DNA from 4 places in the Streptomyces sp. NPDC102270 genome. Region 4 is predicted to be linked to each of the others. Evidence: riboswitches for the same ligand, from Rfam matches in the RefSeq annotation. Region 4 holds a riboswitch; each other region holds the start of a gene.
The links. Region 4 has a riboswitch for cyclic di-AMP ahead of ACIRP7_RS04790 (transglycosylase family protein). Riboswitches for the same ligand answer to the same signal wherever they lie in the genome.
Positions count from the first base shown of each region.

Region 1: it holds a riboswitch for cyclic di-AMP, as region 4 does, so the genes downstream of both, ACIRP7_RS23965 (peptidoglycan DD-metalloendopeptidase family protein) here and ACIRP7_RS04790 (transglycosylase family protein) in region 4, are expected to answer to the same signal.
Region 2: it holds a riboswitch for cyclic di-AMP, as region 4 does, so the genes downstream of both, ACIRP7_RS12595 (M23 family metallopeptidase) here and ACIRP7_RS04790 (transglycosylase family protein) in region 4, are expected to answer to the same signal.
Region 3: it holds a riboswitch for cyclic di-AMP, as region 4 does, so the genes downstream of both, ACIRP7_RS09500 (transglycosylase SLT domain-containing protein) here and ACIRP7_RS04790 (transglycosylase family protein) in region 4, are expected to answer to the same signal.

Region 1 is NZ_JBIWLX010000011.1:108,768-112,450, forward strand. It holds gene ACIRP7_RS23960 (alpha-galactosidase) at 1-1,021, shown strand, start outside; cyclic di-AMP (ydaO/yuaA leader) riboswitch at 1,328-1,489, shown strand; gene ACIRP7_RS23965 (peptidoglycan DD-metalloendopeptidase family protein) at 1,494-2,408, shown strand; gene ACIRP7_RS23970 (SGNH/GDSL hydrolase family protein) at 2,667-3,452, shown strand; gene ACIRP7_RS23975 (TetR/AcrR family transcriptional regulator) at 3,545-3,683, opposite strand, start outside.
Region 2 is NZ_JBIWLX010000005.1:485,673-489,355, forward strand. It holds gene ACIRP7_RS12580 (histidine kinase) at 1-786, opposite strand, end outside; gene ACIRP7_RS12585 (hypothetical protein) at 858-1,124, opposite strand; tRNA gene ACIRP7_RS12590 (tRNA-Met) at 1,388-1,461, shown strand; cyclic di-AMP (ydaO/yuaA leader) riboswitch at 1,760-1,917, shown strand; gene ACIRP7_RS12595 (M23 family metallopeptidase) at 1,929-2,954, shown strand; gene ACIRP7_RS12600 (aldo/keto reductase) at 3,019-3,683, shown strand, end outside.
Region 3 is NZ_JBIWLX010000004.1:362,347-366,029, reverse strand. It holds gene ACIRP7_RS09510 (LacI family DNA-binding transcriptional regulator) at 1-84, shown strand, start outside; gene ACIRP7_RS09505 (HAD family hydrolase) at 391-1,203, shown strand; gene ACIRP7_RS09500 (transglycosylase SLT domain-containing protein) at 1,207-1,689, opposite strand; cyclic di-AMP (ydaO/yuaA leader) riboswitch at 1,695-1,867, opposite strand; gene ACIRP7_RS09495 (polyprenyl synthetase family protein) at 2,392-3,402, shown strand; gene ACIRP7_RS09490 (outer membrane lipoprotein carrier protein LolA) at 3,637-3,683, shown strand, end outside.
Region 4 is NZ_JBIWLX010000002.1:414,044-417,726, reverse strand. It holds gene eno (phosphopyruvate hydratase) at 1-1,042, opposite strand, end outside; gene ACIRP7_RS04790 (transglycosylase family protein) at 1,335-2,039, opposite strand; cyclic di-AMP (ydaO/yuaA leader) riboswitch at 2,043-2,210, opposite strand; gene ACIRP7_RS04785 (transglycosylase family protein) at 2,417-3,403, opposite strand; gene ACIRP7_RS04780 (cytochrome P450) at 3,595-3,683, opposite strand, start outside.

The DNA of each region.
Region 1 (3,683 bases), on a different contig from region 4:
GCCCAACCCCGACCGCTTCCCCGCCGGCCTCAAGCCGCTCGCCGACTACGTGCGCACCCTCGGCATGCAGTTCGGCATCTGGGTCGAGCCGGAGATGATCAATCCTGACAGCGAGCTGTACCGCGCCCACCCGGACTGGGTGCAGTACCAGACGGGACGGAAGCGGACGGAGTTCCGCAACCAGCTCGTACTGAACCTCGCGCGCGAGGACGTCCAGGAGTACCTGTGGGAGCAGCTCGACGCTCTCCTCTCCTCGGCCCCGATCGACTATGTGAAGTGGGACTTCAACCGCTGCTTCACGGACACGGGCTGGCCCGGTGAGTCCTACCCGCAGCGCCTGTGGGTGGACCATGTACGCGGCTTCTACACCCTCTTGGACCGGTTGCGGGAGGCCCACCCGGGCGTGGCCTTCGAGTCGTGCTCGGGGGGCGGCGGCCGGATCGACCTCGGGGTGCTCAGCCGCACCGACCAGGTGTGGACCTCGGACAACACCGACCCGCTCGACCGGCTCGCCATCCAGCACGGCTTCAGCCAGATCCATCCCGCGCGTGTGATGGCCGCGTGGGTGACCGACAGTCCCAACACCCAGCTCAACGACCGGGTGAGCTCGCTGCGATTCCGGTTCGTCAGCGCGATGGCCGGGGTGCTGGGGGTCGGCGGGGACCTCGCGGAGTGGACCGAGGAGGAGCTCGCCGAAGCCGCTCGGTGGGTGGGTCTCTACAAGGAGATCCGGCCTGTGGTGCAGCGCGGCGACCTGTACCGGCTTCGGCCTCCGCAGGGCGGGCTGAGCGCGGTGCAGTACCTCCTCGGGGACGAGACCGTCGTCCTCGCCTGGCTGCAGGCGCAGAAGTACGGCGAGCCCGTCCCCTCGCTGCGGCTGCGCGGGCTCGACCCGACAGTGTCGTACGAATGCCTCGAAACGGGCGAAGTGCACCGAGGTGCCGTATTGCTTCATCACGGACTTCGTACCGGTTTGCGCGGCGACCTCGATGCGACGGTTATCCGACTGCGTCGCATCTAGGGCTTGTGCCCGAATTGGCAGGTTCTCTCCCAACTCCTTTCGGTTTGAGGGTTCCTGTGAATTCGTGACGTGAGCAGCGTCATATCCGTGACGGTGTGTCGCCCGTCATGTTCACGTAATTCGCAGGTTTTCCAAGGGGATTCGGGTCGGGAGAAGGGCGTCCGATTCACGCAGGGTGACCGGTAATTCTCATACGGGATCAATGGGAACGCAGGCAAAGGGAACCCTTCACTTGTCCCTTTGCGTCTTGCTCGCTTACGTTCACCCCCGATCCGGTCGGACGCCCAATCCTGCCGCCGAGCGGATTCCCCACACTCACCCACCCGTGCAAGGCAGGAGCGGGGGACCCACAGGTAAAACCGCCTGTTCCGGTCTCCGGAACGGCTTGGGGTTAAGGCGCGTCCAGGCGCGTCCGGGCATCTCCAGCCCGCACCCGACAGCTCACCTCGCAGGCGCCGGAGAGGAATTCGTCATGCCCGCGAAGGGTAAGCACCGCCGTCCGAAGTCCCAGCGCTTCACCCGTTCGATAGCCGTCGCCGGAACCGGGGGCGCCGCGCTCGCCCTCCCGCTCATGGGGGCCACCGGCGCGCACGCCGCCACTCCCCAGTCCGTGTCGGAAAAGGCCGTTCAGTCGCTTCCGGTCGCGCAGAAGTCCGCCGAAAAGACGGCCGCGAAGAAGACCTCGACAGTGCGCACCTATTCGGTGCGCGTCGGCGACTATCTTTCGAAGATCGCTGATGAGCAGAACGTCAGCGGTGGTTGGAAGAAGCTGTACGCCGACAACCGTTCGGCGATCGGAGACGACCCGTCGCTGATCCATCCCGGTCTGAAGCTCTCGATCGGCAAGAAGGCCAGGACGAGCACGACGAAGACCGAGTCCTCTGCTTCGTCCTCGGCGAAGACCGAGAAGGCCGAGTCGAAGAAGTCCTCCTCGAACTCGACGGCCGCCACCCAGAGCGCCGCCACCACCAGCTCCAGCGGCTACACCCTTCCGGTCACCGGCGCCACGATCGGCACCGGCTACCGCGTGGCGGGCAGCATGTGGTCCAGCGGCTACCACACCGGCGTCGACTTCGTCGTCCCGACCGGCACCTCGCTCAAGGCCGTGGCCGCGGGCACGGTCGTCTCCGCGGGTTGGGGCGGCGCCTACGGCAACCAGGTCGTCATCAAGCTGAACGACGGCTACTACGCGCAGTACGCCCACCTGTCCCAGCTCTCCGTCTCGGCCGGCCAGACCGTGACCGAGGGCCAGCAGATCGGCCTCTCCGGCGCGACCGGCAACGTCACCGGCCCGCACCTGCACTTCGAGATCCGCACGACGCCGGACTACGGCTCCGACGTGGACCCCGTCGCCTACCTCCGCTCGAAGGGTGTCGCCGTCGGCTGACGATCCTCCTGTGCCACCGGAGGCCGGACCCCGATCCCCGGGTCCGGCCTCCGGTGTTTCCTCATGATCACTTCGTTGCGTTCTTGTGGCGGTCGCAACGTCAACATTCCTGATGATGGGCCTATTCCTGGTTTGGCCAACACTTTAGGAGTGGCTTATCTCACCGCCCGTCAAGCTCTTCTTACGGTCGCGTAGGTCACATTCGAAGGTGAATCATGAACGGCTGTGGCAGACGATTCGAAGAACGACAGCAGCTCAGTGATCGGGTCGTACGTGGCGGTGGGGGACAGCTTCACCGAGGGCGTCGGCGACCTCGGCCCCGACGGGGCGTTCGTCGGCTGGGCCGACCGGTTCGCGGTGCTTCTCGCGGACCGGCGGCCCGAGGGCGATTTCAGGTACAGCAATCTCGCCGTACGCGGGAAGCTCCTCGACCAGATCGTCGAGGACCAGCTTCCGCAGGCCGTCGAACTGGCACCGGACCTGGTGTCGTTCTGCGCCGGCGGCAACGACATCCTCCGGCCCGGTACCGACCCCGACGAGGTCGCCGAACGCTTCGAGCGGGCCGTGGCCCGGCTCACGCAGGCGTGCGGCACCGTCATGGTGACGACCGGCTTCGACACCCGTGGTGTGCCCGTGCTCAAGCATCTGCGCGGCAAGATCGCCACGTACAACGGACATGTGCGGGCCGTCGCCGACCGGTACGGGTGCCCGGTGCTCGACCTGTGGTCCCTGAAGACCATCCAGGACCGGCGGGCCTGGGACGGCGACCGGCTGCATCTCTCCCCTGAGGGGCACACGCGTGTGGCGCTCCGTGCGGGACAGGTGCTGGGACTGGAGGTGCCGGCGGATCCCGACCAGCCCTGGCCGCCGCTTCCCCCGCGCGGGCCGCTGGACGTGCGGCGGGACGATGTGCACTGGGCCCGGGAGTTTCTGGTGCCGTGGATCGGGCGTCGGCTGCGCGGCGAGTCCTCCGGGGACCACGTGACGGCCAAGGGCGTGCTGTCGCCGGACGACATCAAGAGCCGGATCGCTCCGGTGGCCTGAGTCGTGTGCGAGGCCGGTGCCGGGCGGGACGGATCTCGCCCGGCGGCCGCCGTGAGGCCCTCCGCCCGGGCGACCCGGCCCGCGTGTCGCAGCTACTCGGACCTCGTGCCGTCCAGGCCGAGTTCCCGTGCCAGGGCCTCGTCCACCCACTCCTGGGCCCGGGACCTGGCCACCGCGCCCGCGTAGGACGTCAGTTGGACGGCCAGGCCGTCCAGGAGGGCGGTGAGGCGC
Region 2 (3,683 bases), on a different contig from region 4:
GAGACCCCGGTCGGTGAGGATCGGCGGGTGGATGCCGCGCACCACCTGCCGCAGCTCCGTCAGCGCCTGTTCGGCCTGGTCCTGGGCGTCGTCCAGCAGTTTGCGGGCGGCGTCGGGGTCCCGCTCGTAGGCCCGCTTGGCGAGTCCGATCCGCATCGACAGCGCCACCAGGTTGGCCTGGGCGCCGTCGTGCAGGTCCCGCTCGATGCGGCGCAGTTCGGCCTCGTGCGCGGCGATCGCGTCGGCCCGGGTCTCCCTCAGCTCCTCGACCCGCCGGGCCAGCCTGGCCTCGGGGGAGGGCATGAGCAGCACGGTCGACCAGCGGGCCTCGGTGTCCGCGAGCCGCACGATCAGCGGCAGGGCGACCGGGGCGCGGCGCAGCGCCCCGGCCCACACGCCGTCGACGACCAGGCCGAGGGGCCACAGCGGGAGGGCGAGGGCGAGGAGGGCGCCGTAGAGATAGTAGGCGAGCATCCAGCGGAGGTCCCTGAGCGTGCCGGGATCCCGCACCGAGATGCGCAGCCGTTCACGCAGGGTGCCGGTCATCGGTGTGTACGCCTCGGGGATCTCCCGGCCCGTCCACAGGGTGGTCAGGTTCCGCTTGGCGCCGGCGATCCGCCGTATCAGCAGCACGGCCTCGGGCAGCAGCCAGCAGCCGACCACGGCGACCGTGCCGATGGCGGCGATCAGCAGCACGGTGATGAAGAGGTACATGCCGAAGCACATCGCCGCGGCCACGACCAGATGCACGGTCGCCACCGCCGCACGCTGCACCGACTTCCACATGCGGCTCACGCTAGACGAACGGCCCCGGGCGCACGGTGTAGCCCGCTACACCATCGGGGCCCGGACGAGGATCACTCCCCGCCGCCGTCCTCGCTCTCGCCATGGCCCTGGTCCCGCACCCAGTTCCTGTGGGCGTTGGACCCTTCACGGCCGGGAGAGAGCTTCAGCACGGTCCCGTCGTGGAACTGCTCCAGGCTCGTCACCACATAGGGCGAGCCGGCCCGCACCGCCAGCCGGATGCCGCCGTTGCCGAACTCCGTCACCCGCAGCGTTCGCCCGCCGGAGAGCGGGATGTCCCGCTCGCCGATCTCCACCGGTCGCTCGTCGGCTGCCGCCATGGTCCCCTCCTGGTTTGGTGAGGGGCGCCACGGTACGCCGCTCCCGGCAGGCGGATCGGACCTGCGCCACACCCGGCCGCCTGGGCCCCGGGCACACCGCCGCCCTGCTGCACACCGGCCGCCGTACGGGAGAGGGAGCCCGCGGACGCCATCGCCGCGGCGACCGCCCATGTCGCCGGGACCGCGCCCACCGGGGTGTGCGGCGGCGAGAACAACCCTGGCGTGGACCACTCTCCGGATGACGTATGCTGGTTACACAACGACGCGGGGTGGAGCAGCTCGGTAGCTCGCTGGGCTCATAACCCAGAGGTCGCAGGTTCAAATCCTGTCCCCGCTACTCACGGCTCAGGGCCGGAGTCCAGTTCACTGGACTCCGGCCCTGAGTGTTTTCCCCTTCGTGACGTGATGTGACGCGGGGTGAGCGCGTGACCGCCCTCCGCGTTACAGCTGACATACCGTCAATGTCCGTGTGGGGCTTGAGTGAAGGTCAACTCGCCCGTTTTTAGGCGTTCATGGGCCGTAAGTCCAGCGTGATTTCGTTAATGATCAAGCGGAACAGCTTGGAATCGGGCCCCCGCGTCTATTAACGTTCGATAACGCAGCGCGGTCGTCCCAGCCGTCACAAGAGACGGCTCCGTGCTCATGCGCCGAATCCCGCAAGGGAACCGGGGAACCACCAACTTGGGGTGAATCGCTCGTACGCCACCGTGGCAGCACGGTCGGTATACGCGCGTAGGAGACCTTCCTGCTCCGAACCCGTCAGCTAACCCGGTAGGCGAGAAGGAAGGAAAGGAGCGCGCCCACGTGGCGTTCAACCCGCCTGCCCCCGAGGCGCCGTACGTCCCGAGCGACACCCTCGTATACGGCGGCTACCGTGCCGACGACGAGGCCCCGCTCGGCGAGTGGAACCCCACCGCGGACTCCCTCGCTCCCGTACGAGGCCGGCATCGCGTCGCCAAGCAGCGTGGCGGAGGGTTCGCCCGTAGCTCCACCGTTCTGGGCGTCGGTGTCATAGCCGCCGTCAGCGCCGGCGGGATGGCCAGCGCCAACACCGGCAAGCCGCCGGTCTCCATCTCCATGCCCGACCTGCCCAACGTGGGCTCGCTCATCTCGGACGACTCGGCCCCCGCCGCGGACGACACGAGCGCCTTCAGCAGCGTCGGCGCCACCACCGCCGACACCGCCAAGGGCACCTCGGACGCCGGTGAGGCGCTGCGCTCGCGCATCCTGGCCCAGGCCGAGCTGCAGCAGGACCAGCTCGACACCAAGGACGCCCAGGCCATCGCGGACGCCGCCGAGAAGGAGGCCGACGCGGCCGCCGCCAAGGCGGAGAAGGAAGCCCAGGAGAAGGCCGCCGCCGCGAAGAAGAAGGCGGAGGAGGCGGCCGCGAAGAAGGCCGAGGCCGCGCGCCTGGCCGAGCTCGCCAAGCAGTACACGCTGCCGACCTCGTCGTACACCATCACCGGGACCTTCGGTCAGGCCGGTTCGCTGTGGTCCTCCGGTTACCACACGGGCCTCGACTTCGCCGCTCCCACGGGCACGCTGATCAAGGCGATCCACAGCGGCACCATCACCGAGGCCGGCTGGGCCGGTTCCTACGGCTACCGCACGATCCTCACCCTCGACGACGGCACCGAGCTGTGGTTCTGCCACCAGTCCTCGATCAGCGTCAGCGTCGGCCAGAAGGTCGGCACCGGTGACGTCATCGGCCGCGTGGGCGCCACGGGCAACGTGACCGGCGCGCACCTGCACCTGGAGGTCCACCCGAACGGCTCGGCCGACGGGATCGACCCGATGGCGTGGCTGCGCGGCAAGGGGCTCACTCCCTGAGGTTTACGGCGATTTTGCGGCCGTGGCGGAAGACCGGGGTCCGGTGCTTGCGTTGACGTAGGACATGACTTCTTCTCCGCTTCGCAAGCTCGGTTCCTCCGACCTCGAGGTCTTTCCGCTCACCCTCGGCGGCAACGTCTTCGGCTGGACCGCCGACGAGGCCACCTCCTTCGACGTTCTCGACGCGTACAACGCGGCCGGCGGCAACTTCGTCGACACGGCCGACTCGTACTCGTCGTGGGCCGAGGGAAACTCCGGCGGCGAGTCCGAGGCAGTCATCGGCAAGTGGCTGGCGGCCCGCGGCAACCGTGACGACGTCGTCATCGCCACGAAGGTCAGCCAGCACCCGCAGTACCAGGGCCTGTCGGCGGCGAACATCAAGGCCGCCGCCGACGCCTCCCTGAAGCGCCTGGGCACCGACCACATCGACCTGTACTACACCCACTTCGACAAGACCGAGGTGCCGGTCGAGGAGATCATCGGCGCGCTGGACGAACTGGTGAAGGCGGGCAAGGTGCGGGCGATCGGCGCCTCCAACATCTCCGCCGCGCGCCTCGCGGAGTCCCTCGCCTTCTCCGACCGCGAGGGCCTCGCGCGCTATGTCGCTCTCCAGCCCCATTACAACCTGGTCTCGCGCGACACGTACGAGGGTGAACTGGAGGCGCTCGCGGCCCGGGAGGGCCTCGCCGCGGTCCCGTACTACGCCCTCGCCTCCGGGTTCCTCACCGG
Region 3 (3,683 bases), on a different contig from region 4:
CGCATGCTGCTGGCCCAGATCGCGGGCGAGGACACGGCCGGAGTGATCCTCCCCACGGAACTGGTGGTACGGGACTCCGCGTAGCGCTCCGCCGAGGCGCGGTGCGGTGGCGGGCGCCCGCACGACGCAGGTGGGGGCGAGGCGAGGCATGGTGACGCGGCGCACGGCGGCCCGGCCGTTGCGCACCGCTCCCTGTCCAGCCGCCGCGTCAACAGGGCGGAGCCGCAACGGACATGCCCCGGCCCGGCCTGCCCGGTCTCGTGGCGCATACCGGCGGGCCGTCCCGCGCCGCCGCACCCCCGGAACCGGAACTGCCGTCAACGGATGTGAAAGCAGGAGCCGTCCGGTTCGCGTCGAGTCGCGGGGGCCAACCATCCGTATTCTCTGATCATGGCCGCCTCCACCGCATATTCACTCATCGCCACCGACCTGGACGGCACGCTGCTCCGCGCCGACGACACCGTCTCGGACCGGTCGCTGGCCGCGCTCGCGAAGGTGGCGGAGAGTGGAGCCCGGCATCTCGTCGTGACGGGACGGCCGGCGCCCAGAGTGCGGTCCCTGCTCGACGACCTCGGCAGTACGGGGCTCGCGGTGTGCGGACAGGGCGCGCAGGTGTACGACGCCGGCGCGGACCGGCTGCTCTGGTCGGTGACCCTGGACCGGGAGCTGGCCGAGACCGCGCTCGGCAAGATCGAGGCCGAGGTCGGGCAGGTGTACGCGGCCGTGGACCAGGACGGTGTCGAGGGGCTCACGCTCATCGAGCCCGGCTATCTGATGCCCCACCCGACCCTGCCCGCCGTACGGGTGGGCAGGCGCGACGACCTGTGGTGCGAGCCGATCAGCAAGGTGTTGCTGCGCCATCCCTACCTGTCCGACGACGAGTTGGCGGTCACGGCGCGTGCGGTGGTGAGCTCGCTGGCGACGGTCACCATGTCGGGGCCCGGGACCGTCGAACTCCAGCCATGCGGCGTCACCAAGGCGACCGGCCTCGCGCTGGCCGCCCGGCACCTGGGTCTGGGCCCCGAGGTGACGATCGCCTTCGGGGACATGCCCAACGACATCCCCATGTTCGACTGGGCGGCCCGTGGTGTGGCGATGGCCAACGCCCACCCCGAACTCAGGGGCGTGGCCGACGAGGTGACCCTGTCGAACGAGGACGACGGCGTCGCCGTCGTCCTCGAAAGACTGTTCCGTGCGGCGTAGTTCCTAGTACGCGCCAAACACGTTGTCGATGGACCCGTACCGCTGGGCCGCGTAGTTGCAGGCCGCGGTGATGTTGGCCACCGGGTCGTACGGGTCCCACGAGGTGTTGGCCACGTGGTACGCGTTGAAGGTCGGGTCGATCACCTGGAGCAGGCCCTTGGAGGGCGTGCCGGCCACCGCGTTGGAGTCCCAGAGGTTGATGGCGTAGGGGTTGCCGGAGGACTCGCGGATGACGTTGCGGTAGATGCCGTCGTAGGAGCCGGGAATCCCGTGCTCCGCCATGACGGCGAGGGAGGCCCGGATCCAGCCGTCGAGGGTGTTGGAGTAGCCGAGCGTGGTCGCGGTCTGCACGGTCGGGGTGGCCGCGGACGCGGTGGTGGCGCCGATGAGGGGGAGCGCGAGTACGGCGGCCCCGGTGCCGGCGACGGCGAGCTTGCGGACGAGACGGCTGGTGCGGGTACGTCGGTGCTGAGCGGCAGCGGACATGGTGAAGTTCCTCTCCGTCGCCTGCGAGGTGAGCTGTCGGGTTCGGGCGGGAGATGCCCGGCCACGCCTACGAAAGGCGTGACTTCACCCCAAGCCGTGCCGGTATGTCCGAAGACGCCCGGTCCGGCGGTCAACCTGGTTCCCCCGCTCCTGCCATGGTTCTCGGTGGGTGTACGGGCGGTGGCAGGATTCGGCGTCCGCCCGACAGGCCGGGAACGTATGCGAGAGCACATGTCCGGAACAAGTGGCGAATTCACATGAGGTGCCTATTGACCTTGGTAGGAGGCATTTGAGGTACTTGATCCTTTGCGTTCGCCAAGCCTCAACTCGCGCACGGGCAAAGGCGGATCAGTGCATTCCGGTTTCATGCCGGTTCACCAGCACAAGTGGGTCAAGTCACACTGGAGTGCAAGGGGTGCAAAAGGGGCAAGAAGTCTCAACTCATGTTCAACCGGCAGCCCGTGGGATTCGCTGCTCCCGCGCCCGTCCCGCAATGGCGGCCGATTCCGTACAAGTCGGTAGATATTTGTTCTTATCAGATGATCGAAAACATACCGGCCGTGATCCGATACCGCCCGGCATGGACGGGGCGGGCGCTATCGGTGATCCAAAGGTGACCGGATACGCTGACTTGAGTGATGGCAGCGACCTATCGACATTCCGTGTGACCGCCAGTAGACACCAGCAGACAGGAGACCCCTCGTGACCGTCGTCGGGCCGTTCGGGCTGAGCGTGCGGGACCAGGCTCTGGAAGCCGATGTCCAGGCCGGATTGACGGCTGTCGAGGAGGGACTGCTCGAGGCCACCAAGAGCGAGGTCCCCTTCATCACGGAGGCCGCCCAGCACCTGGTGCGAGCGGGCGGAAAGCGGTTTCGGCCGTTGCTCGTGATGCTCGCCGCCCAGTTCGGTGACCCCTATGCGCCGGGCCTGGTGCCGTCCGCCGTAGTGGTGGAGCTGACCCACCTCGCGACCCTTTACCACGACGACGTCATGGACGAGGCCGAGGTCAGGCGGGGCGTCGACAGCGCCAACACCCGCTGGGGCAACTCGGTGGCCGTGCTGACGGGCGACTTCCTGTTCGCGCGCGCCTCGCACATCCTGGCCGACCTCGGGCCCGAGGCGGTCCGGGTGCAGTCGGAGGCGTTCGAGCGCCTGGTCACCGGCCAGATCCTGGAGACGGCCGGGCCGCAGGACGGCCGCGATCCGGTCGAGCACTACCTCGACGTGCTCGGCGGCAAGACGGGCTCCCTGGTCGCGGTCTCGTGCCGCTTCGGGGCCATGATGTCGGGCGCCGACGAGACCGTCGTGGACGTCCTGACCCAGTACGGCGAGCGCCTCGGTGTCGCCTTCCAGCTCGCCGACGACGTGCTGGACATCGCCTCCGACTCCCGCGAGTCCGGCAAGACGCCGGGCACCGACCTGCGCGAGGGCATCCCCACGATGCCCGTGCTGCGGCTGCGGGAGCGGGCCGCCCGGCTCGGCCTTGCCGAGGACATCGCCCTGTGCGAGCTGCTCGACTCCGACCTCACGGACGACGCCCGGCTCGCGGAGGCGCTGGCGGCCCTGCGCACGCACCCCGCGCTGGAGCAGGCCCGCCGGGACACCGTGCGCTACGCGCAGGACGCGCGCGCGGCCCTGGCACCGCTGCGGGAGTGCGACGCGAAGGCGGCGCTGATGGAGCTGTGCGACGCGGTGGTGCATCGAGCGGGCTAGGCCGGCCGCCCGACAGAGCGAACGCCCCCTACGGGTCGGAGGGGGCGTCGGCATGTCGTGTCATACCCCAGGTGTACACGGAGTTGGCTCCGAGGTCTGACGCATTCTCATGGCCGATTTGGTCAGATGGACATCACGGAAAACACCACTCCTCACCGATTCGGGTGAGAATGGCGGCTACGGGTGGATGCATCTGAGTGGACAGCCGCCGCCGACGACGGAGGTAAGGCACATATGGCACCGTACGAATCCGACGACAGCGTGACCGCCGCGGACGCCGA
Region 4 (3,683 bases):
GGGTCTCGGTCAGCGAGCCGATCTGGTTCACCTTGACGAGCAGGGCGTTGGCGCTGCCCTCCTCGATGCCGCGGGCCAGGCGCTCCGGGTTGGTGACGAACAGGTCGTCGCCGACGATCTGGACCTTGTCGCCCAGCTTGTCGGTGATGACCTTCCAGCCGGCCCAGTCGTCCTCGAACAGCGGGTCCTCGATGGAGACGAGCGGGTAGGCCGCCACGAGCTCCTCGTAGTACTCGGTCATCTCGGCGGCCGAGCGGGACTTGCCCTCGAACTCGTACTTGCCGTCCTTGTAGAACTCCGACGCGGCGACGTCGAGCGCGAGCGCGATCTGCTCGCCGGGGACGTAGCCGGCCTGCTTGATGGCCTCGATGATGAGGTCGAGCGCGGCGCGGTTGGACTCCAGGTTCGGGGCGAAGCCGCCCTCGTCGCCCAGGCCGGTGGACAGGCCCTTGGTCTTCAGCACCTTCTTGAGGGTGTGGTAGACCTCGGCGCCCCAGCGCAGGGCCTCGGAGAAGGACTCCGCGCCGATCGGGGCGATCATGAACTCCTGGATGTCCACGTTGGAGTCGGCGTGCGAGCCGCCGTTCAGGATGTTCATCATCGGCACCGGCAGCAGGTGCGCGTTCGGGCCGCCCAGGTAGCGGAAGAGCGGGAGGTCGCTGGCCTCGGAGGCGGCGTGGGCGACGGCGAGCGAGACGCCGAGGATGGCGTTGGCGCCGAGGGAGCCCTTGTTGTCGGTGGCGTCCAGGTCGAACATCGCCTGGTCGATCAGACGCTGCTCGGTGGCGTCGTAGCCGACCAGCTCCGGGCCGATCTGCTCGATGACGGCCAGCACGGCCTTCTCGACACCCTTGCCGTGGTAGCGGTTCGGGTCACCGTCACGGAGCTCGATGGCCTCGAACGCGCCCGTGGAGGCGCCGGAGGGAACGGCGGCACGACCGGTGCTGCCGTCGTCGAGGCCGACCTCGACCTCGACCGTGGGGTTGCCTCGGGAGTCCAGGATTTCCCGGGCTACGACGACGTCGATGGACGGCACGAGCATCTCCTTCTTGGGATGTGACACGGTCCGCCGGGACCGCGGTGGGTTCTGCGAGACCGAGCCTAACCGGCTCCGGGGGTTCGGCCACCGTGTGGACCGCCCCCTGGACAGAACCGAGAGTAAATTGTTTCTGAACTGAACAAAGACATGCCTCGACGGGGCATGAAAAGCCCCGCCCCGGTGCGTACGGGGGAAGACGCACCGGAGCGGGGAGCCCGTGGGGACGGGGGGTGACCCTCACGAGGCCTTCATCCTGAAGGACACGGTTGTGAGGGCGCTGTGGTTCAGCTGGGTCCTACTTGAGGTGCAGCTGCTGACCCGGGTAGATGAAGTCCGCGTCGGTGATGATGTCCTTGTTCAGCTTGAACAGCTTCTGCCAGCCGCCCTTGACCTTGTGCTTCTCGGCGATCGAGCTGAGGGTGTCACCCTTGACGACCTTGTACTCGCCGTCGCCCTTCTTGACCTTCTTGCCGGTCGGGGTGGTGACGGTCTTCTTGGCGGCCGGACGGTCCGCCGAACGCGAGGCGCTCTGCTTCTCGGTCGAACGGCTGCTCGTGTTCGAGGAGCTGGAGTTCGAGGAGCTGGAGTTCGAGGAGCTGGAGGAGGACGAGCTGCCGCCGCTGTAGCCGGCGCTGGACAGGCCCTTGCCGCAGACCGGCCAGGCACCCTTGCCCTGGGAGGCGAGGACCTTCTCGGCGACGGCGATCTGCTGGGACTTGCTGGCCTGGTTGGCCTGCGCGGCGTACTGCGTGCCGCCGTACGCGGCCCAGGTGGAGGCCGAGAACTGCAGGCCGCCGTAGTAACCGTTGCCGGTGTTGATGGACCAGTTGCCGCCGGACTCGCACTGGGCGACGGTGTCCCACTCGGAGGCGGTGGCGGCGGAGGCGTTGCCGGCCGCCATCAGCGGGGCGGCGATGGCGACACCGGTGACACCGGCAAGCGCGGCGGCACGGGTGGCCTTGGACGGACGACGGTGCTTGCCCTTACCGGAAAACAGCATGGTGGATCCCCTCACCGACGCCTGCGAGGTGAGCTGTCGGGTTCGGGCCGGTTGAGTTGCCCGGCCGCACATCTCGCGATGCGCGGCTTCACCCCAAGCCGGTCCAGCGTGAACTGCTGGGCCCGGCACTTACCTTGGGTCCCCCGCTCCTGCCTACGGCGCTTGACGCGACGACTGTTCCCGTACGGCCGCTGGCAGGATTCGGCGTTGCGACAGACGGGGCTCGGGTTGCCGAGCGGTCACGACCGTAGACACGCGCTCGGCGGAATTTCAAAGACGATCAGGGCTTCTGAGACTCATCCCACACTTTCACTAAAGTGGACATTCAGTGGCGAAGTGTGACGTGAACTCCCGCTGTTTTTCAGGCCTTTTCAGCCCTATTCAACCCCTGTGTCGAGGGTCTGACCGGCGACGATGCCGCTCGGGTCGGCCCCGATGCGGTCCTTGTTCTCGGCATAGAGGGCACGCCATCCGCCGTCGAGGCCAAGGGAGTCGGCGATGGAGGCGAGCGAGTCGCCCTCCTGGACGGTGTAGGTGCCCGCGGCATGCCGGCCGGCCGGGGAGGAGGCTGTGCTCTTCGTCGCACTCTCCTCGGCGCTGCCGCCGCGGTGCTTGCCGGAACCGAGGGCGCCGACGTCCACGAGGGCCGAAGAGCTGCCCTGCTGCCACGACTTGTCCGCTTCGTCCTCTTCCGGGCTCACCACGGGCGAGCTGTCGGAAGGCTGTGCGTCCTCCGCGGTGGAGTCCCCGGAAGGCGAAGAGTTCTTTTTGCCCGACTTGGCGGAACTGTCGCCATTGGAGGCGGTGGCCGACGGCGAGGGAGTGGCGGACGAACCGTCCAGCGCGCCGAGCAGACCGGAAGACTCCCCGGCGCCCGACGAGTCGGAGGAACCGGACGAGCCGGATGAACCGGATGATGCCGACGAGTCGGACGCCGAGGGCGAGGGCGTCTCGCTCCCCACCCCCGTGTCCACGTCGGCCGCACTCGAGTCCTTGCTGAGACCGCCGAGCAGACCGCAGGTGGGCCAGGCGGCGATGCCCTGGTCCGCGAGGAGCTTCTCGGCCACGGCTATCTGCTGGTTGCGGCTGGCCAGGTCCGCCGTCTCGGCGTATTCGAGGCCGCCGTACTTCTCCCAGTTCTCCTGGGACATCTGGAGGCCGCCGTAGTAGCCGTTGGCGTCGTTGGCGCTCCAGGAGCCGCCGCTCTCGCACTCCGCGACCCGGTCCCAGGTGGTGCCGGTGGCGGCGCTCGCTCCGGTCGCTCCGAGCAGTGGGATCGCGATGGCAGAGCCCGTCACACCGGCCGCCACGAGGAGAGCGGGAGCCTGACGGGGGCGACGGTGACGACCGTTCCCGGAGAGCATGAGGGGACCTTTCCCGAGACAGCAAATACCGGCGCGGCGAGTGGTGCGGGGCACCGCGCTGGTCCGTGAACGTATAGGGGTTCGATCACTTGTCACAAGTTAATGCCGCGTAGATCACGTGAGGATCACAAACTTGAGGACTCGTCATGTTTACCCGCTCCATGCGGGGACAGGACGGGCCTCTCGGCCGATTACCGGACGGGCGTGAACTCCACGGGCAAAGTGCGCAGTCCACGCATGATGAGCCCCCCGCGCCACCGCAAATCAGCCGAATCGACCG